DNA from 4 places in the Thalassospira sp. CA1 genome. Region 4 is predicted to be linked to each of the others. Evidence: predicted binding sites of a transcription regulator. Region 4 holds the regulator's gene; each other region holds the start of a gene.

Region 1 (4,202 bases), on a different contig from region 4:
GGTATATTCCTTGGCTTCGTTGACGTTATGAATGTTGATCAGAACCGGCAGGTGCAGCTCGGATGCGAGCGCGCGCAGCAGTTCCATGATCTGACGGGATGTTTTCGGATCAAGCGATGCGGTCGGTTCATCGGCCAGCAGGATTTCAGGTTCCTGCATCAGGGCGCGGACCACACCGACACGCTGGCGTTCGCCGCCGGAAAGTTCATCGGCACGTTTATCGGCATAATGGGCGATCCCGACGCGTTCCATCAGATGAAAGGCGCGATCAATGTCTTCCTGCGGGTATTTGCGGGTTACCGCGCGCCATGCCGGAAGATAGCCGAGGCGTCCTGATTGCACATTTTCCATCACCGTCAAACGGTCGATCAGGTTGAAGCCCTGAAACACCATGCCGATGCGACGGCGTGCCAGACGCAGTGCCTTGCCTTCAAGCTTGGTCAGTTCCGTGCCATTGAGTTCGATGGAGCCCGAAGAGGGTTCGACAAGGCGGTTGATACAACGCAGAAGGGTACTTTTACCCGCACCTGATGCGCCGATGATGGAAACAACACTTTCGCCCGGCACTTCAAGGTTCAGGTTCTTCAACACTGCCTTTTCTTCGCCATAGCGTTTTACAAGTTCTTTGATACGCAGCATTGCGTTACCCCGAATGAAATGGGTGGCACAGGGCCTGCCTTGGCAGGCCCTGCAAAGTTCGGATCGATTGGAAAATCAGGAATTACTTCAGGTTGTCCGGGGTGTATTTCACACCGTTGGCAGCCTGAATTTCGCGGATAACCGCCCAGTCTTCCTGATAGGTGATCGGCAGGAACTTCGACACACCCTTGAATTCTTCACCAAGGGCGGTGCCCTTCATGTCAAAGGTAAAGAAGGCTTCCTTGATCTTTTCGACCAGTTCCGGCTTCAGGTTGTAGGCATAGTTGAACGAAGTGGTCGGGAAAGGCTTGCTTTCATAGATGATTTTGACTTCGTTCGGATCATAGAGATCGCGCTGGGCCATACGTTCGACAACTTCAGACGCGACCGGGGCTGCGTCATAGTCACCGGCGACAACGCCCAGGATCGACTGATCGTGCGAACCGGAATAGACAACTTCGTAATCCTGTTCCGGAACGATGCCCTGACCCGGAAGCAGTGCGCGCGGTGCAAGGTTGCCGGAGTTCGAGGTCGGCGAGGTATGAGCAACGCGTTTGCCCTTAAGGTCAGCCGGGGTATCAATGCCGCTGTCTACACGGGTGTAGAGCTGAAGCGTGTAACCAAAGCGACCATCATCCGCACCCATCAGGGCAAACGGAACCGCACCGGCAAGGTTGACGGCAAACGGGGTCGGGCCGGTCGAGAAGCCAGCAACGTGCAGGCGGCCTGAACGCATGGCTTCGACTTCTGCCGAGTTCGACTGAACGGCAAAGAAGTGAACGTCCTTGCCGGTGACTTCTTCAAGATGCTGCAGGAACGGGTCCCAGATATCGGCATAAACCGCCGGGTCTTCGACCGGGGTATATGCAAAAACAAGGGTGTCCGGATCGACCTGCTGGTCTGCGGGCGGGGCATCGGCAACAAGGTCGCCATCCATGTCGCAATACATCGGGTCAAGATCGCCGCGTGCGATGCAGTCATCTGCCGCCGCGGCCGGGGTGGATGCCATGCCGACCATGCCGATTGCGGCAAGGAGGGTGGTGAGCTTTAAACTGTCGGTTTTTTTCGGAATTGAAAACACTGTTTTCGAACCTTTCTTCCCTGTGAATGACGGCTTTCCGCCGTTTTTGAATGTGGTTTTGTTGTTTTTATTGTTGCTTTAATCAACATTATGAATTTGAAAAAGTTGGAAAATCAACACAAAACTGTAACAAAAGGTTTCGCTCAGGGTTGCTAAGATGCCTGCTATTGGCACAAAACCGGCCATAACTGAGGGGGATGTGGCTTTGCGTTTGGGAAAAAAAGAGCGGCAGCGTCGTATTCTGCAAGAGTTACAGGTTCACCCTCATGTGAGAGTTGCCACACTTGCAGAGCGATTCGATGTTGCAACCGAAACCATCCGTCGTGATCTTGACGCGCTGAGCCGCGATGGATTGATCAAACGCGAGTTCGGCGGCGCATCGGCCCGGCCCATGGGCCATCAGCCCGATCTGGCGGAACGCCAGTTATCGGCGGTGGCCGGGTTTGAACGCATTGGCATGCTGGCGGCTGACATGGTGCGGTCCGGCGATGTGGCAATGATTGATGCCGGATCAACCGTGGCCCAGATTGCGCCGTTTCTGGCAGCCCGCACGACAAAACTGCCACGCACGTTTCTGACCAACTGCTATGCGGTGGTGCATGGCATGGCCGAGCTTGCCGATCATGATGATGTTTTGATGTGTCCGGGCCAGTTTGATCGTCGTGAAAACGCGGTCTATGGCAACGATACCGTCGAATATCTGCGCCGTTTCCATGCCAACATTGCCTTTATCGGGGCATCGGGCATTTCCCGGCAGGGCTTTAGTGACGTTAACCGCCGGGCGGTGGCCGTTAAACGCGCAATGATGGAACGGTCTGATGAAACCTGGCTGATGGTTGATCATACGAAGTTTGATCAACGCTATCTGGAAAATGTCGCCCCGCTTGAAGCGCTTACCGGCATCATCACGGATCGCAGACCCGAACCGGAATTCGCATCCCAGCTTGAACGGGCGGGAATACGGCTTTTGGCGTGGTGTGATGAAAAACATGGCCTGGCATGAACCGACTGGCCTAAACCGATAAATAGATCCGTCAAACCGCAATTTGGTCGCGGTTGAGTTTGCGTTCGTCCTGATTCCAAACCATATTTCCCGGCACAGCGCATTATTGTGTTGAATGCCGGGTTCCCGCCCCGGTCAGTTTGTTTCTGACACGGAGGATTATGATCGTGACCAATCCAGTGACCACCCGTACCGAACAGGACACCATGGGCGAAATTGATGTGCCTTCTGATCGGTATTGGGGGGCGCAAACCCAGCGATCCAGACAGAATTTCCGCATTGGCGGTGAACGCATGCCTGATGCCCTGATCAAGGCGTTCGGGGTTCAAAAACTGGCCGCGGCGCGCGCCAATGCCGCCCTTGATAATCTTGATCCGGAACTGGCCAAGGCGATTGAGGCCGCCGCATCCGAAGTTGCCGAAGGCAAGCTTTTGGATCACTTCCCATTGGTCGTCTGGCAGACCGGATCGGGTACCCAGACCAACATGAACACCAATGAAGTTATCGCCAACCGGGCGTGCGAGATTTTGGGCAAACCGATGGGCAAGCGCGAACCGGTCCACCCCAATGACCATGTCAATCGCGGGCAGTCATCCAATGACAGCTTTCCGGCTGCCATGCATATCGCCGCCGTGGTCGAGATCGAGGAAAAGCTGAAACCCGCCCTTAAGCACCTGCGAACGACCCTTGACGCGAAGGTCGAAGAATTTGGCGATATCGTCAAAATCGGCCGCACCCATATGCAGGATGCGGTTCCCCTGACCCTGGGGCAGGAATTTTCCGGTTATGCCGCGCAAATCGCACTGGGGTTGGACCGGATCGACGATGCGCTTAAGCGCCTGCGTAAACTGGCACAGGGTGGTACGGCCCTTGGTACCGGGCTGAATGCACCGGATGGCTTTGACGTCGAATTTGCCAAACAGGTGTCAAAAATCACCGGGCTTGAGTTCGAAACGGCGGAAAACAAGTTCGAAGCACTGGCCGCCCATGATGCCTGTGTCGAGATGTCGGGTGTCATTAATGTGCTGGCGACGTCGCTGATGAAAATCGGCAATGATATCCGTCTGCTTGGATCCGGGCCGCGTTGCGGTTTGGGTGAACTTGTCCTGCCCGCCAACGAGCCGGGATCATCAATCATGCCGGGCAAGGTCAACCCGACCCAGGCCGAGGCATTGACCATGGTCTGCGCGCAGGTGATGGGCAATCATGTTGCGGTCACGGTTGGTGGTTCGAACGGTCATCTGGACCTTAACGTGTTCAAGCCGGTGATTATTTATAACCTGCTGCAATCCATCCGCCTGATTGCCGATGCATCGGTCAGCTTTGCCGACAACTGCATTGCCGGGCTTGAGGCCGATCAGGAAAAGATCGCGCACTATGTTGAACAAAGCCTGATGCTGGTGACCGCCTTGGCACCGCATATTGGCTATGACAATGCGGCGGCCGTGGCCAAGAAGGCCCACAAGGAACGCAGCAGCC
Region 2 (4,202 bases), on a different contig from region 4:
GCAGCCGTCATGGCCAACAAACGCTTCCAGGATGGCAACATCACCACCAACTTCATCGCCGAAGAATATCCTGACGGTTTCTCGGCCGATGATCTGCCCAATGACGATCCGGCAACCCTGATCGTGGTCGCGGCCTACATCAATCAACGCCACGCTGAACGCAATGCCGGCATCACCGGCCAGGTCAGTGACCATCCGCTTGAAATCGCCGAAAGCTGGGTCGCGGTTTGCGGGGATGAACATACCCCGTTCGATATCGAGTTCGATGGTGTTAACGGCGATTACATTGTCGCCATCGGGGATCGCAGCTATGGCGTGGTCTCGGACTGGAAGATCGGCGATCCGCTGTTTGTCGGTGAAATCGACGGTGCGCCGGTCTGTGTGCAGATCGACATCGAAGGGGTGGGGTACAAACTCGCCGCCAACGGCATACAGCGCCACTTCAAGGTCATGCTGCCACGCGTCGCGGAATTGCAAAAACTGATGCCGTTCAAGGCCCCGCCAGACATGTCGAACTTCCTGCTCTCGCCAATGCCGGGCTTGCTCGTCAAGGTCTCGGTCGAGGAAGGCCAGACCGTCCAGCCGGGCGAGGAGCTCTGCATCCTTGAGGCCATGAAAATGGAAAACGTCCTTAAATGCGAAAGCAAGGGCGTGGTCAAAAAGATCCACGCCGAACAGGGCGCAAACCTCTCGGTCGATGCCATCATCATCGAGTTCGAAAAAGACGAATAAGCCACCCGATCCCTCTGGGGTGATGCTTGATCAAGGCGCTGTCCGGGTTTTCGGATGGCGCCTTTTTTGGGTTTGAACCCTAACCAGTTCAAACACTTGTGTTTTCAAGGCCTTTCCGATCCGTTTCACGCATATTAAATACAGATAACGGGGCTTTACGAGGCGTTTGCACTGCCATATGGTCGTGAATTGAGGCCGTAATACCCTGTGAACATCGAGGTTGACTGCCAACGCATTGAACGTGCCTGCGGCCATCCAATAACAAGAAACGAGGCTTAAGAATGTACAAGCTGATTGCTTTTGATGGCGACGATACCCTGTGGCACAACGAGCCACTTTTCCGCCAAGCCCATGTGCAGCTTCGCGAAATGCTGGGACATTATGTTGATCCCGAACAGGTTGATGATCGTCTCTATCAGGCCGAGTTGGCCAACCTTTCCATCTATGGCTATGGCGTGACGGGCTTTACCCTGTCGATGATTGAAACCGCGATCGAATTGTCTGATCGCAAAATCAGCGCCGAGGACATCCACAAACTGGCCGAAACCGGCAAATCCATGCTGCGTGCGCCCACCCGGATCATTGACGGGGCCGAGGAAGTGCTCAAGCAATATGCCAAGCACCCGAATTACAAGGTAGTCCTGATCACCAAGGGCGATCTGATCGCCCAGCAGCTCAAGATTGATCGCTCCGGGTTCGAGGACCTGTTTGACGGGATCGAGATTGTCTCGGAAAAGGACCCGCTGACCTATCGCAACATCTTTGGCCGCTATGGCGTCGAACCCGAAGAGGCGATCATGATCGGCAACTCGATGAAATCCGATATCCTGCCGGTCCTTGCGTGCGGCGCGACCGCAATCCACATTCCCTATGAAATCACCTGGGTCCATGAAATGGTCGATCAGACCGAGATCGACAATGACAAGGTCATCACGGCCGAAAGCATTGCCCACGTGCCCGGGATCATCGAAAAACTCGAAAACCAAAAGACCAGCGGGAGTATGGAACATGTCTGATTGCGCCGGTTCTGAAATGTCCACCGAGGCCGTTTTGGCCAACGGCCCGGCTGCCGATCTTGATCCGCAAACCAAGCTCGAACTCGAAGCCGCTGCCTTTCGTGGCCTTGTCATGCACCTTCAAGATCGCAAGGATGTTCAGAATATCGATCTGATGAACCTTGCCGGGTTCTGCCGCAATTGCCTCGCCAAATGGTATCTGGCCGCTGCCCGCGAACGCGGTGTCGCCATGGATTATGATGGGGCGCGCGAAGTCGTCTATGGCATGACCTATGACGCCTGGAAGGATAGCCATCAGGCCCCGGCATCGTATGAGCAGAAACAGAAGTTTCAGGACACCGCCCACCTGCATGCCAAGATTCCCGGCGCGAAATAAGCCCAGGATAAAACCATCGACAAGGGAGGAGGCCCGATCATGACCGATACAAGCCCCGACCCGTCAACGGGGGATGGCAACATCGCCGTCCACGCCCGGATCGAAGGCCGGGTGCAGGGTGTGTGGTATCGCGCCTGGACCGTCGAAGAAGCCCGCAAACGCGATCTGACCGGCTGGGTGCGCAATCGCAATGATGGCTCGGTCGAGGCGGTCTTTTGCGGTCCGGCCAAGGTGGTGCAATCCATGATCACCGCCTGCCATGAAGGCCCGACCCATGCGCGCGTTGATCGCATTCACGAAGAACCGGCCCTCGAAGACGGGTTTGCCACGTTTGAAAAGCGCCCAACCGCCTGAAACAGAGTGTGCTCCAAGGCGTTGGCGGCTTTGTTAAACCGATTGCAAAAGCCTTTTTCCAATTGATTCTGGAAAAAGGCTTTTTCTTTATCGCACTGCGGTGGCATGGTTATGAAATCCTGACTGCATGGTCAGACGCAATGCGTCGGGAAATCAACAGGGAGACTACACATGACCTTTATCGCAAAATCATTTGGCGTTGCTGCCATTGTTGCGACCAGTGCGCTTTGCGCATTCGGCGCACAGGCAGAGCCGGAACAGAATGACGGCCTGAACGGCACGCTTTGGCTGCAGACATCGGTCGAATACAAAACGACCGCCATGTCGGTCTATGCCGGTGCAACCCGTTTGCTGGATGCCGCCATTGGCGATCACAGCTGGACCGCAGCACTCGAGCAGGACGGCAACTATATGACCAAGCCGCCAGCGGTCATTCTGGACGTGGATGAAACCGTTCTGGATAACTCCGCCTATCAGGCATGGGTTGTCACCGACAAAACCCATTACAGCTCAAAAACCTGGGCGGCGTTTGTGCATGACATGATTTCCACCCCGACCCCGGGCGCGCTGGAATTCACCAAGGCCGCGGCGGCACGCGGTGTTGAAGTCTTCTATGTCTCGAACCGCAAGGCCCCGGAAGAAGAACCTACCATCGAAAACCTCAAGAAATATGGCTTCCCCTATGCGGATGAAAAGCATGTCATGCTGCGTGGTGAAGTCGAAGAATGGGGCTCGAACAAAACCCCGCGCCGGGCGGCTGTCGCTGAAGATTACCGCGTGATCATGCAGTTCGGTGACAATTTCGGTGACTTCACCGACGAAATCGATGGCTCAATCGCTGAACGTCTCGAAGTCATGGAAAAGTACGGTAATTACTGGGGCGAACGCTGGTTCATGCTCCCGAACCCGAGCTACGGCTCATGGGAAGAAGCCGCCTTCGGTGGCGACTGGGGCAAGTCCGGCGACGAACGCCGCCAGGACAAACTCAATGCCATGACCCCGTGGGCAGGCCCGGCCGAGTAATCCTTGCCGCGTACTTACGTTAAAGGGCGTCCCGACCGGGGCGCCTTTTTTTACATCTAACCTTCTGCGCGACCTCCGGGGTTCATCTTTGCCGCGCAATGGTGTTAGGGTCATGTATCGGGCTTTAACCGCTTTGCACGCGCCACCATGTGCCACCACGCGCCACCACGCAGGATGTTATGAAAGCGACTGCCAACGCCGCCACCCCGCATCGTGATCGTGTCCCACTTGCTGTCGGGACGATCATATTTACCGTTTTCGCCCTGTCACTGGGCGATGCGCTGATCAAGCAATCGAGCAGCCAGTTCGTCATCTGGCAAATATTCGTCATCAGATCGGCAATCGCCATTCCCTTTCTGTTGGGCTATCTGGCAATTCGTGTCCCGTCGGCCTTGCGCCTTGGCCATGCTTTTGGCTGGACCACCTTGCGCAGCCTTTTACTGGTTGTGATGTGGGTTTGCTATTATCTGTCCTTGCCGCATCTGACCCTGTCTGTGGCGGCGGCAACCTATTATACCCTGCCTATTTTCATCACGCTGTTTAGCGCCATCACGACCCGCAGCAAAATCAGTAAAACCGGCTGGCTTGCCGTCATCATCGGCTTTGCGGGGGTGTTGTTTATTCTGCGTCCGGATGCCGGAAACTTTAATGGTTATGCATTGTTGCCGCTGTTTGCGGCCATGCTGTATGCGGTGGCGATG
Region 3 (4,202 bases), on a different contig from region 4:
CTTTTTTGCCATGATTTTTCAATTTTTAACCGCGTTCTTCCGGCGGTAGAAACCGCCCCTGCATCGGGCACGTTAAAGTTCACCTGTCGGGCTTTGGTAAGGCGGGCAGGTGAGGGGGGTATTTGGGATTGCTGGGCGCGCATAAGCACCACCTGAGACTGCATCGTGAAATGCTGCCCATTGAGCGAGATCGTCTGCGGTCAAGAGGTGTGGGCTATTCGCGCGGTTCTGCGTAGCGTTCGGTCAGTTTGGTCAGGGCCGCGACAGTTGCCTGTTCGACGGTTGAGCCAAAACCGGTCACGCGGCCGGCAAGAATGACATAAAGCGAGTCGATGTGAAGCTGGATCACCAGCAGCTGTTTTTCGTTGGCCGTGGTGCGGTCAGCAACGAAGATTTCCATCGACTTTGCGATTTGGGTCATCAGGGGATACTGGAACGTTCCGCCCAGGGCCTTGACCGAATAGGCAAGGTCATTTGCCGCGATGATGGCTTCTGGCCGCTTGGGCTTGTCGCGCAGGGCGTTGATTACCAGTTTGCGGCATTCCATGAGGTCCTTGCCGATGTCACGGACAAAGGTCTCGGAGCTGCGCTGTACAACCTGTTCGAGCTCTTCAAGCTGTTCAGGTGACAGGTTGATGTCAAATCCCTTGATGAAGTTGACAGCTTTGCGTTTCAGATCGGTCTGCGCAGGGATGATCTGCACATTCTTCTTTTTCTTAGGTTCTTCCGGCTTCACGATGGCTCCGCTTCCCCAGTCATAATGGGTCATTCGTCAAGGCTCCTACGATCAGGACCATCAAACTGGACCTGTCTGCGACGTCGGTCCGGGCCAAAATACGTTCCAGTGTTAATGAAACGTCTTGGTCGGGCGATGACCGAAACCAGACGGCTGTAAAGTGCCTTGGCGTTAAAGGGTTTGGCAAGAAATTCAGTAATCCCAAGGTCACGCGCCGTCGTCACATAACGCATCTCGGAATGTGCGGTCAGCATAATCACCGGAATGAACCGGTTTGGCGAATTGGTCGAATTGCGCATGACATCTAGGAATTCAAGGCCATCCATACCGCGCAAGCGCCATTCACAAATCACGATATCAATTTTTTCGGTGCGTAGTACGTCAAAGGCATTATTCGGCGATTTTACACGCTGGATATGACTGGCTCCGAGATAGGCGAGCGTGTCATAGACCACCTGAGCTGAAATCTTGTCCCCGTCAACGATCAGAAAACTAATCTTACTAAAGTCTATTTTCGCGTTCATCCGGCCTCGGTTCCTGAGCATCATCACGAAATGCGTCGCTGTTCAGGGGGATACAGCAGCAAATCTAACCAGTTGCTGATGTATAAACCCTTATACCTTTGTCTGGTTTCCAGCAAGGCCAAACCACTCTGTGTTCAGCCCGAAAATCTGACAAATACTGACCCCAAGCCAGTTGAAAAGTTAGAACAAACGACGTTTACGTCTTTTTGTTTTTGATGCTCGCGTCCGGTTTGAACACACCCAATATTGGGCCTTTTTTTCAATAGTAAAGAGGAAGATCTTTTTTATTTCATGGGCTTGGTGACGCCGTCGTCATCAATCACCTTAACGGCAACACCGGACTCCTCGAACATTTCGGTCGATATCTTCATATCCTGTTCCCAGCGTTCAAGAAAGTCCGCGGTTAGTTTCGACTTGTCGACATAGACCTCGGCGATGCCCGCCTGGATGATGGCGCGCGCGCAATCGCAGCACGGAAAGTGCGTCACATAGAGGGCGCAGCCATCAAGCGATGTGCCGGTGTAACTGGCATTATAAATCGCATTGCGTTCGGCATGTTCGGTATAGGCGTATTTTTCCGGACGCCGATGGCGGCTTTCGACTTCGTCATCGACCCCGCGCGGAAACCCATTATAGCCGACAGCACGAATTTCTTTTTTCGGGCCGATGACAACCGCACCGACCTGGGTGCTGCGGTCTTTTGACCAGTCTGCAATATGGGCTGCAAGTCCAAGAAAGCGGTGGTGCCATTTGCTCATGAAAAGGGTCCTGTCTGCGCCATAAAATTGGTCTGTTGGGCATTCGTTTTTGACCGGCAGGTTTCACCGGTACGCGTTCTTTAAAGAAGGTGCTTCTTGTAATTGTCCAGCGAAAAATCACATTTTTGTAAAGGCATTTAATGAAAAGTCCCTGTTCAAATAGGGGCTGATTGATTATTAAGGGGTTACCCCCAGAAAAGATCAGGACGCCTTTTCGTCTCGCCGCAGATGCAGGCCGAAGCGGGAAGGCTCACGTGTAAACCGAATAACAAGAGGTAGTAGCCGATGCGCCGTCAACGTAAGGCGAAGATCATCGCGACCCTGGGGCCGGCAAGTTCAAAGCCAGAAATCCTCGAGAAAATTGTGCAGACAGGTGTGGATGTGTTCCGCCTGAACTTCTCGCATGGGGAACACTCAGAACATCTGGCCCGTTTTGAAGCGATCCGTGTCGTCGAAGAAAAACTCGGCCGCCCGATCGGTATTTTGATGGATCTTCAAGGTCCGAAAATTCGTGTTGGCACCTTTGCCGACGGTGAAGTTGAACTCACCGCCGGTGATACGTTCAAATTCGATATGGACAAGAAGCCGGGTGACAACACGCGCGTGTCGCTTCCGCATCCGGAAGTCTATGCTGCAATCAAGCCGGGTGCGAACCTGCTGCTTGATGATGGCAAACTGCGCATGCGTGTTGAGAAATGCGACGACAAGTCGGCCGAATGTACCGTCATTACCGGTGGGCCGCTTTCCAACCGCAAGGGTGTCAACCTTCCGGATGTGATGTTGCCGCTTTCACCGCTGACCGAAAAGGACCGTGCCGATCTGGATTACGGTTTGGAGATGGGCGTTGATTTCGTGGCGCTTTCGTTTGTGCAGCGTCCCGAAGACGTTGCCGAGGCCCGCAAGATCATTCAGGGCCGTGCAGCCATCGTTTCCAAACTGGAAAAGCCGCAGGCGATTGATCACCTTGATGAGATTGTCGATCTGTCGGACATGATCATGGTCGCCCGTGGTGACCTTGGTGTCGAATGCCCGCCGGAAGATGTGCCGATCCTGCAGAAACGTATCATTAAAGCGTGCCGCGAAGCTGGCAAGCCGGTGATCGTTGCAACCCAGATGCTTGACTCGATGGTGTCCAATCCGGCCCCGACCCGTGCTGAAGCATCCGACGTTGCGACCGCGATCTATGACGGTGCCGATGCGGTGATGCTGTCAGCCGAAAGTGCGGTTGGTAAATACCCGCTTGAAACCGTTTCGATCATGGACCGTATCCTGCGTCGTGTGGAGCAGGACGATCTTTATTACCGTATGCGTGACGCCAACCGCCCGGATCCGGAGCATAACGCACCGGATGCGATCAGTGCGGCGGCCCGTCAGGTGGCCACCACCATCGGTGCGAAAGCGGTAGTTAACTATACATCGTCCGGGTCGACGGCATTCCGTGCTGCACGTGAACGTCCGGAAGTGCCAATTCTTGGCCTGACCCCGCGGATTCAGACCGCACGTCGTCTGGCGCTGTGCTGGGGCGTGCATCCGGTCTTTACCCGTGATGCCACCAACTTCGCCGAAATGGTCGGAATTGCGACCGAAGTGGCAAAGCGTGAAGAATTTGCAGGACCGGGTGATTCGCTTGTTATCACCGCCGGTGTGCCGTTCGGAACGCCGGGGGCGACCAATATTCTGCGCATCGCATGGGTCGGCAATAATTAACGCAAATGATTGCGTGAAACGATTTTCGATGACGGGCGTCCTTTTGGGGCGCCCGTTTTCATTTGCGCGGACAGCAAGAATTCCGTCGGCGTGCAGGTTTTTCGATGGCGACGGGCAGGAGGGGGCATAGACCCCTGTATCGTTAATGTTTTTTTGAGTCTTTGCGCCGATAGTCATTCTGTAATCAAGGCTCTGTCTATTGATATGTGCTCTTGAGATTGGGTTATGAAAATTAGACGCCTTGTCTGGTTGTGTAACACTGTCAGTTTGGGTTAAGCTGTTCTGACAAAACACAAAAATAAGGCATCGCAACGTCGATGCCGATACGCCGCCAGGCACGGGACCAGGGGAATTACTGCGATAATGCTGAGTTGGATGTTCAATCGGCAGAAAAATGCGGGCAATGGGGGGCTTGATGATAAAGCCTCGGCCAAACTGCGTGATCTGGCCGACACTGTTCGCACCATCGCACCTGAA
Region 4 (4,202 bases):
CATTGAGCGAGACGACAAATTCCGGTGCTGACGTGCCGGCGGCGACAATCGTCAGACCGACGATCACCTTGGAAACGCCCAGCAAAAGTGCAAGACCAACCGCCCCCCTTACGATGAATTCACCACCTGCTGTCAGCAATACAAGACCCGCGATGATCTGAAGATAGGGGATTAGCTGTTCCAAAATATCTGCTCGTTTCAAAAGCGATTAAACCGGCCCGTTGTCGGGCCCGCGGAAGATGGCATTTGGCAGCGCGAATGGCAAGTCATCAGGCGGTGACAATCGACACAGCACTTTATAGTGCGATTGGGCGGTGAATTTCGCCAATGCCGCAAATTTACCCACGACTGGCAGGGTTATTTTCGTTATCGTTGTAATCTCGTTATTTTCAGGCATTTAGGTCCTGATACCCATTGATTATTTGACCGCCTTCCGGAACGAATTTCGCCATGCATCACAGCGTCCTGTTTGAGCTGTTTCTTATTCTGACTGCCGCGATCATTGCGGTGCCGATTGCGCACAAGCTGCGTGCGAATTCGATCATCGGCTTTCTGATTGGCGGGTTCTTTATCGGGCCATTCGGCTTTGGCCTGATTTCCGAACGCGAAGACATTTCCACGGTTGCCGAACTGGGCGTGGTTTTCCTGCTGTTCATGATCGGGCTGGAGCTTTCGCGTGATCGTTTGCGCGTGATTGGCGGGCGGTTTGCCGGTCTGGGTGTTTTGCAAATTCTGGTGTCGATGGCAGCCCTTCTGGGGCTTCTGGTTGTCATGGAATTCCCGCTGCCGACGGCGTTGGTGATTGCAGGGGCGCTTGCGCTTTCATCGACCGCGATCATCCTCAAACAGCTTTCCGATGACAAGCAGCTCAATACCCGGTTTGGCCGTGCGGCCCTTGCCATTTTGTTATTGCAGGACGTGGCGGTTGGTCCGTTCCTGATCATGGTGCAGGCGGCAGGTGATGCTGGCACGGAAACCAGCCCGTGGATGAGCATCCTGCTTGGTTTTGGGTCGGTCGCGTTGTTGTTACTGGTCGGGCGCTATGTGTTGCCGCGCCTGTTTCGCTATATCGCGTCGCTTAAGAACCCGGAACTGTTTGCCATCGGCACGCTGTTTGTTGTGCTAGCCGCCAGCACATTGACCGAGGTTTCCGGGCTTTCGATGGCGCTGGGGGCGTTTATCGCCGGGGTGATGCTGGCCGAAACCGAGTTCCGCCATCAGATCGAAGCCGACATTTCACCGTTCCGCGGCGTGTTCCTGTCGCTGTTCTTTATGTCGGTGGGCATGTCGGTTGATGCCGACGTTGTGTATAACGAATTTGGCACCATCGTCATGTGGCTGGTGCTGTTGCTGGTGATCAAGACGGCGGTTTTGTTCGTTCTGGCGCGCGCGATCCGGTTTGAAACCGGCCTTGCCATCCGGGTGGCGATGAGCTTGGCCGCCGGCGGTGAATTTGCCTTTGTCATGTTTGCCCTGGCCGCCCAGAACGGCGCGGTGCCGCTTGAAATGGCAGCCATGCTGATCCCGGTGGTGGCGATTTCGATGGCGCTGACCCCGACCCTGATCAGCCTTGGTCACAAGATCGAGGAAAAGCTTCATCCCAAGGAAGAAGACCAGCTTGGCAAGATTGCCGAGGAGTCCGAGGGCATTCACCAGCATGTTCTGGTGATCGGAAGCGGCCGCGTTGGCAGGGTTCTGGCCCGGTTGCTCAAGACGCGCAATATTCCGTTCCTGGTGCTTGATAGTGATGCACAGCAGGTTTCACGCGGGCGGGCGGAAGGCCTTCCGGTTTACTTTGCCGACGGGTCCAGACCGGAAACTTTCCGGGCGGCACACACCGATGAGGCAAAAATTGCGGTTGTTGCCATGGGGAACCCGCATGCGACCGAGAAGACGGTCGCCCTTTTGCGCCAGCATTACCCGCATCTGAAGATCTTTGCCCGCGCGCAGGACATCACCCATATCGGGCCGCTGTCGCGCCACGGGGCGGATGCCGCCATCCCGGAAGTTCTGGAAACCGGGTTGCGGTTATCCGATCATGTTTTGGCCGCGTGCGATGTGCCGCAGGAAGATATTGATGCCGAAATCGCCAAATTCCGCCGTGCGGACATGCTTTTGATGAACGAACTGGCGCCGCGCCCGCAGCGCAAACCGTCAGGGTCGGAGAATGCAGACAAACCGGCGAAGAAAGAAACCTGAAGACGTTACGCCCTTAAAACAAAAACCCCCGCTGCAACCTGCAACGGGGGTTTTTTTAATTGGATCGGGCTCTAAACCGGCTTAGGCCGCGGTTTCAGAGTCCAGTGCATAGCCCGCGGCACGGACAGTGCGGATGATATCGCGGGTGCCCTTGACGTCATTGAGCGCCTTGCGCAGGCGACGGATATGAACGTCGACGGTGCGGGTTTCGACATAGATATTCGGGCCCCAAACCGCGTTAAGCAACTGTTCGCGCGAGAAAACCCGTCCCGGATGTTCGAGGAAATAGCGCAGCAGACGAAACTCGGTCGGGCCAAGATGGATCGATTTTCCATTGCGGCTGACCCGGTGGGCGGCGAGATCCATTTCGATGTCGGAATAGATCAACTGCCCTTGTGGTTGCGCCGGACCGGACCGGCGCAAAAGTGCGCGGATACGGGCCAGAAGCTCGCCAATGGCAAACGGCTTGGTGACATAGTCATCAGCGCCGGTATCAAGACCGCGGATGCGGTCACCCTCTTCGCCACGTGCAGTCACCATGATCACCGGCAAATCGCGGCTTTCAGGCTTGCGGCGGATCTGACGGCAGACCTCGATCCCCGACATTACCGGCAACATCCAGTCGAGCAAAACCAGATCGACATGGGTTTCAGCCAGAATTTTCAACGCTTCGTCACCGTCACCGGCTTCGACAACCTGCATCCCCTCGCGTTCGAGGTTGTAGCGCAACATGGTTACGATTGCTGCCTCGTCCTCGACGATAAGAACCGTTGGGTCCATCTTCCTATGCTCCCGTGTCAGTCATTCGGTTCGACAACAGCGAAGTTCGCTGCGTCGTTTTTTGGCCGGTCAATTCCCGGCAGGTCTTCGCCCTTGATCCGGTAATAGATCGTTTCGGCGATATTGGTTGCGTGATCACCGATACGTTCGATGTTCTTGGCAATGAACAACAGATGGGTCGATGCGGTAATGTTGCGCGGATCTTCCATCATGTAGGTCAGCAATTCGCGGAACAGCGAATTGTACATATCGTCGACTTCCTGATCGCGTTCCCAGACCCGGTGGGCCTTTTCGGCGTCGCTTTCGATATAGGCATCCAGGACATCCTTGATGATTTCCTGGGCCAGTTTGGCCATGTTCGGGATCGCCTGAACCGGGCGGATCGGCGGGATCTGATTAAGCACCTGCGCGCGTTTGGCGATGTTCTTGGCAAGATCACCAATGCGTTCAAGATCGTTTGACAGCTTAAGGGCCGTCACCACCTGACGCAGGTCATCTGCCATCGGCTGACGCAGGGCCAGAAGACGGACGGCAAAGTCCTGGACTTCCTGTTCGAGCACGTCAATGCGCTGATCGGACAGGATGACTTTCTCGGCCAGTTCGGAATCGCGTTTGACGATGGATCTGATCGAGGAAATAAGCTGGCTTTCGGCAAGCCCGCCCATTTGCGAAATGATGTTGTTCAGACGGGTGAGTTCCTCGTCGAACGAACTTACGATATGGGTATGTTCATCAGCCATTTATGCCTACTCCTGGCTCGCTTAACCGAAGCGGCCGGTAATGTAACCCTTGGTGCGTTCGTCCTTCGGGTTGGTAAAGATCTGATCGGTTTCACCGACTTCAACCAGCCTTCCAAGGTGGAAGAACGCGGTGCGCTGCGACACACGGGCGGCCTGCTGCATGGAGTGGGTCACGATCACGATCGTGTAGTTCGAACGCAACTCGTCTATCAGTTCCTCGACCTTGGCGGTCGCAATCGGATCAAGGGCCGAGCACGGCTCATCCATCAGGATGACTTCCGGGCTGACGGCAACCGCGCGTGCAATGCAAAGGCGCTGCTGCTGACCACCGGAAAGACCGGTTGCCGGCGATTGCAGGCGATCTTTGACTTCTTTCAGAAGACCGGCACGTTCGAGCGAGGTCATGACGATTTCATCAAGCTCATCACGCGAATTGACCAGACCATGAATGCGCGGGCCATAGGCCACGTTGTCATAGATCGA

The links. The regulator PhoB, encoded in region 4, activates phosphate uptake and scavenging genes when phosphate is short. The targets are predictions, from matches to a motif close to TNTCATAAAACTGTCA.
Region 1: a site for PhoB is predicted at 1,835-1,850, ahead of phnD (phosphate/phosphite/phosphonate ABC transporter substrate-binding protein). Genes of this name have one in related genera too.
Region 2: a site for PhoB is predicted at 2,501-2,516, ahead of AC5Q5A_RS16350 (5'-nucleotidase, lipoprotein e(P4) family). Genes of this name have one in related genera too.
Region 3: a site for PhoB is predicted at 2,136-2,151, ahead of AC5Q5A_RS04125 (deoxycytidylate deaminase). Genes of this name have one in related genera too.

What each region holds. Positions count from the first base shown of each region.
Region 1 is NZ_JBZCIA010000003.1:191,736-195,937, reverse strand. It holds gene phnC (phosphonate ABC transporter ATP-binding protein) at 1-639, opposite strand, end outside; gene phnD (phosphate/phosphite/phosphonate ABC transporter substrate-binding protein) at 722-1,720, opposite strand; gene AC5Q5A_RS07715 (DeoR/GlpR family DNA-binding transcription regulator) at 1,878-2,723, shown strand; gene fumC (class II fumarate hydratase) at 2,885-4,202, shown strand, end outside.
Region 2 is NZ_JBZCIA010000010.1:144,394-148,595, reverse strand. It holds gene accC (acetyl-CoA carboxylase biotin carboxylase subunit) at 1-732, shown strand, start outside; gene AC5Q5A_RS16365 (HAD family hydrolase) at 1,014-1,748, shown strand; gene AC5Q5A_RS16360 (DUF1244 domain-containing protein) at 1,741-2,124, shown strand; gene AC5Q5A_RS16355 (acylphosphatase) at 2,164-2,478, shown strand; gene AC5Q5A_RS16350 (5'-nucleotidase, lipoprotein e(P4) family) at 2,650-3,501, shown strand; gene AC5Q5A_RS16345 (DMT family transporter) at 3,681-4,202, shown strand, end outside.
Region 3 is NZ_JBZCIA010000002.1:19,473-23,674, forward strand. It holds gene AC5Q5A_RS04115 (hypothetical protein) at 215-769, opposite strand; gene AC5Q5A_RS04120 (response regulator) at 766-1,260, opposite strand; gene AC5Q5A_RS04125 (deoxycytidylate deaminase) at 1,545-2,018, opposite strand; gene pyk (pyruvate kinase) at 2,304-3,725, shown strand; gene AC5Q5A_RS04135 (DUF2336 domain-containing protein) at 4,089-4,202, shown strand, end outside.
Region 4 is NZ_JBZCIA010000001.1:642,155-646,356, reverse strand. It holds gene AC5Q5A_RS02925 (calcium/sodium antiporter) at 1-184, opposite strand, end outside; gene AC5Q5A_RS02920 (cation:proton antiporter domain-containing protein) at 451-2,199, shown strand; gene phoB (phosphate regulon transcriptional regulator PhoB) at 2,281-2,979, opposite strand; gene phoU (phosphate signaling complex protein PhoU) at 2,997-3,719, opposite strand; gene pstB (phosphate ABC transporter ATP-binding protein PstB) at 3,741-4,202, opposite strand, start outside.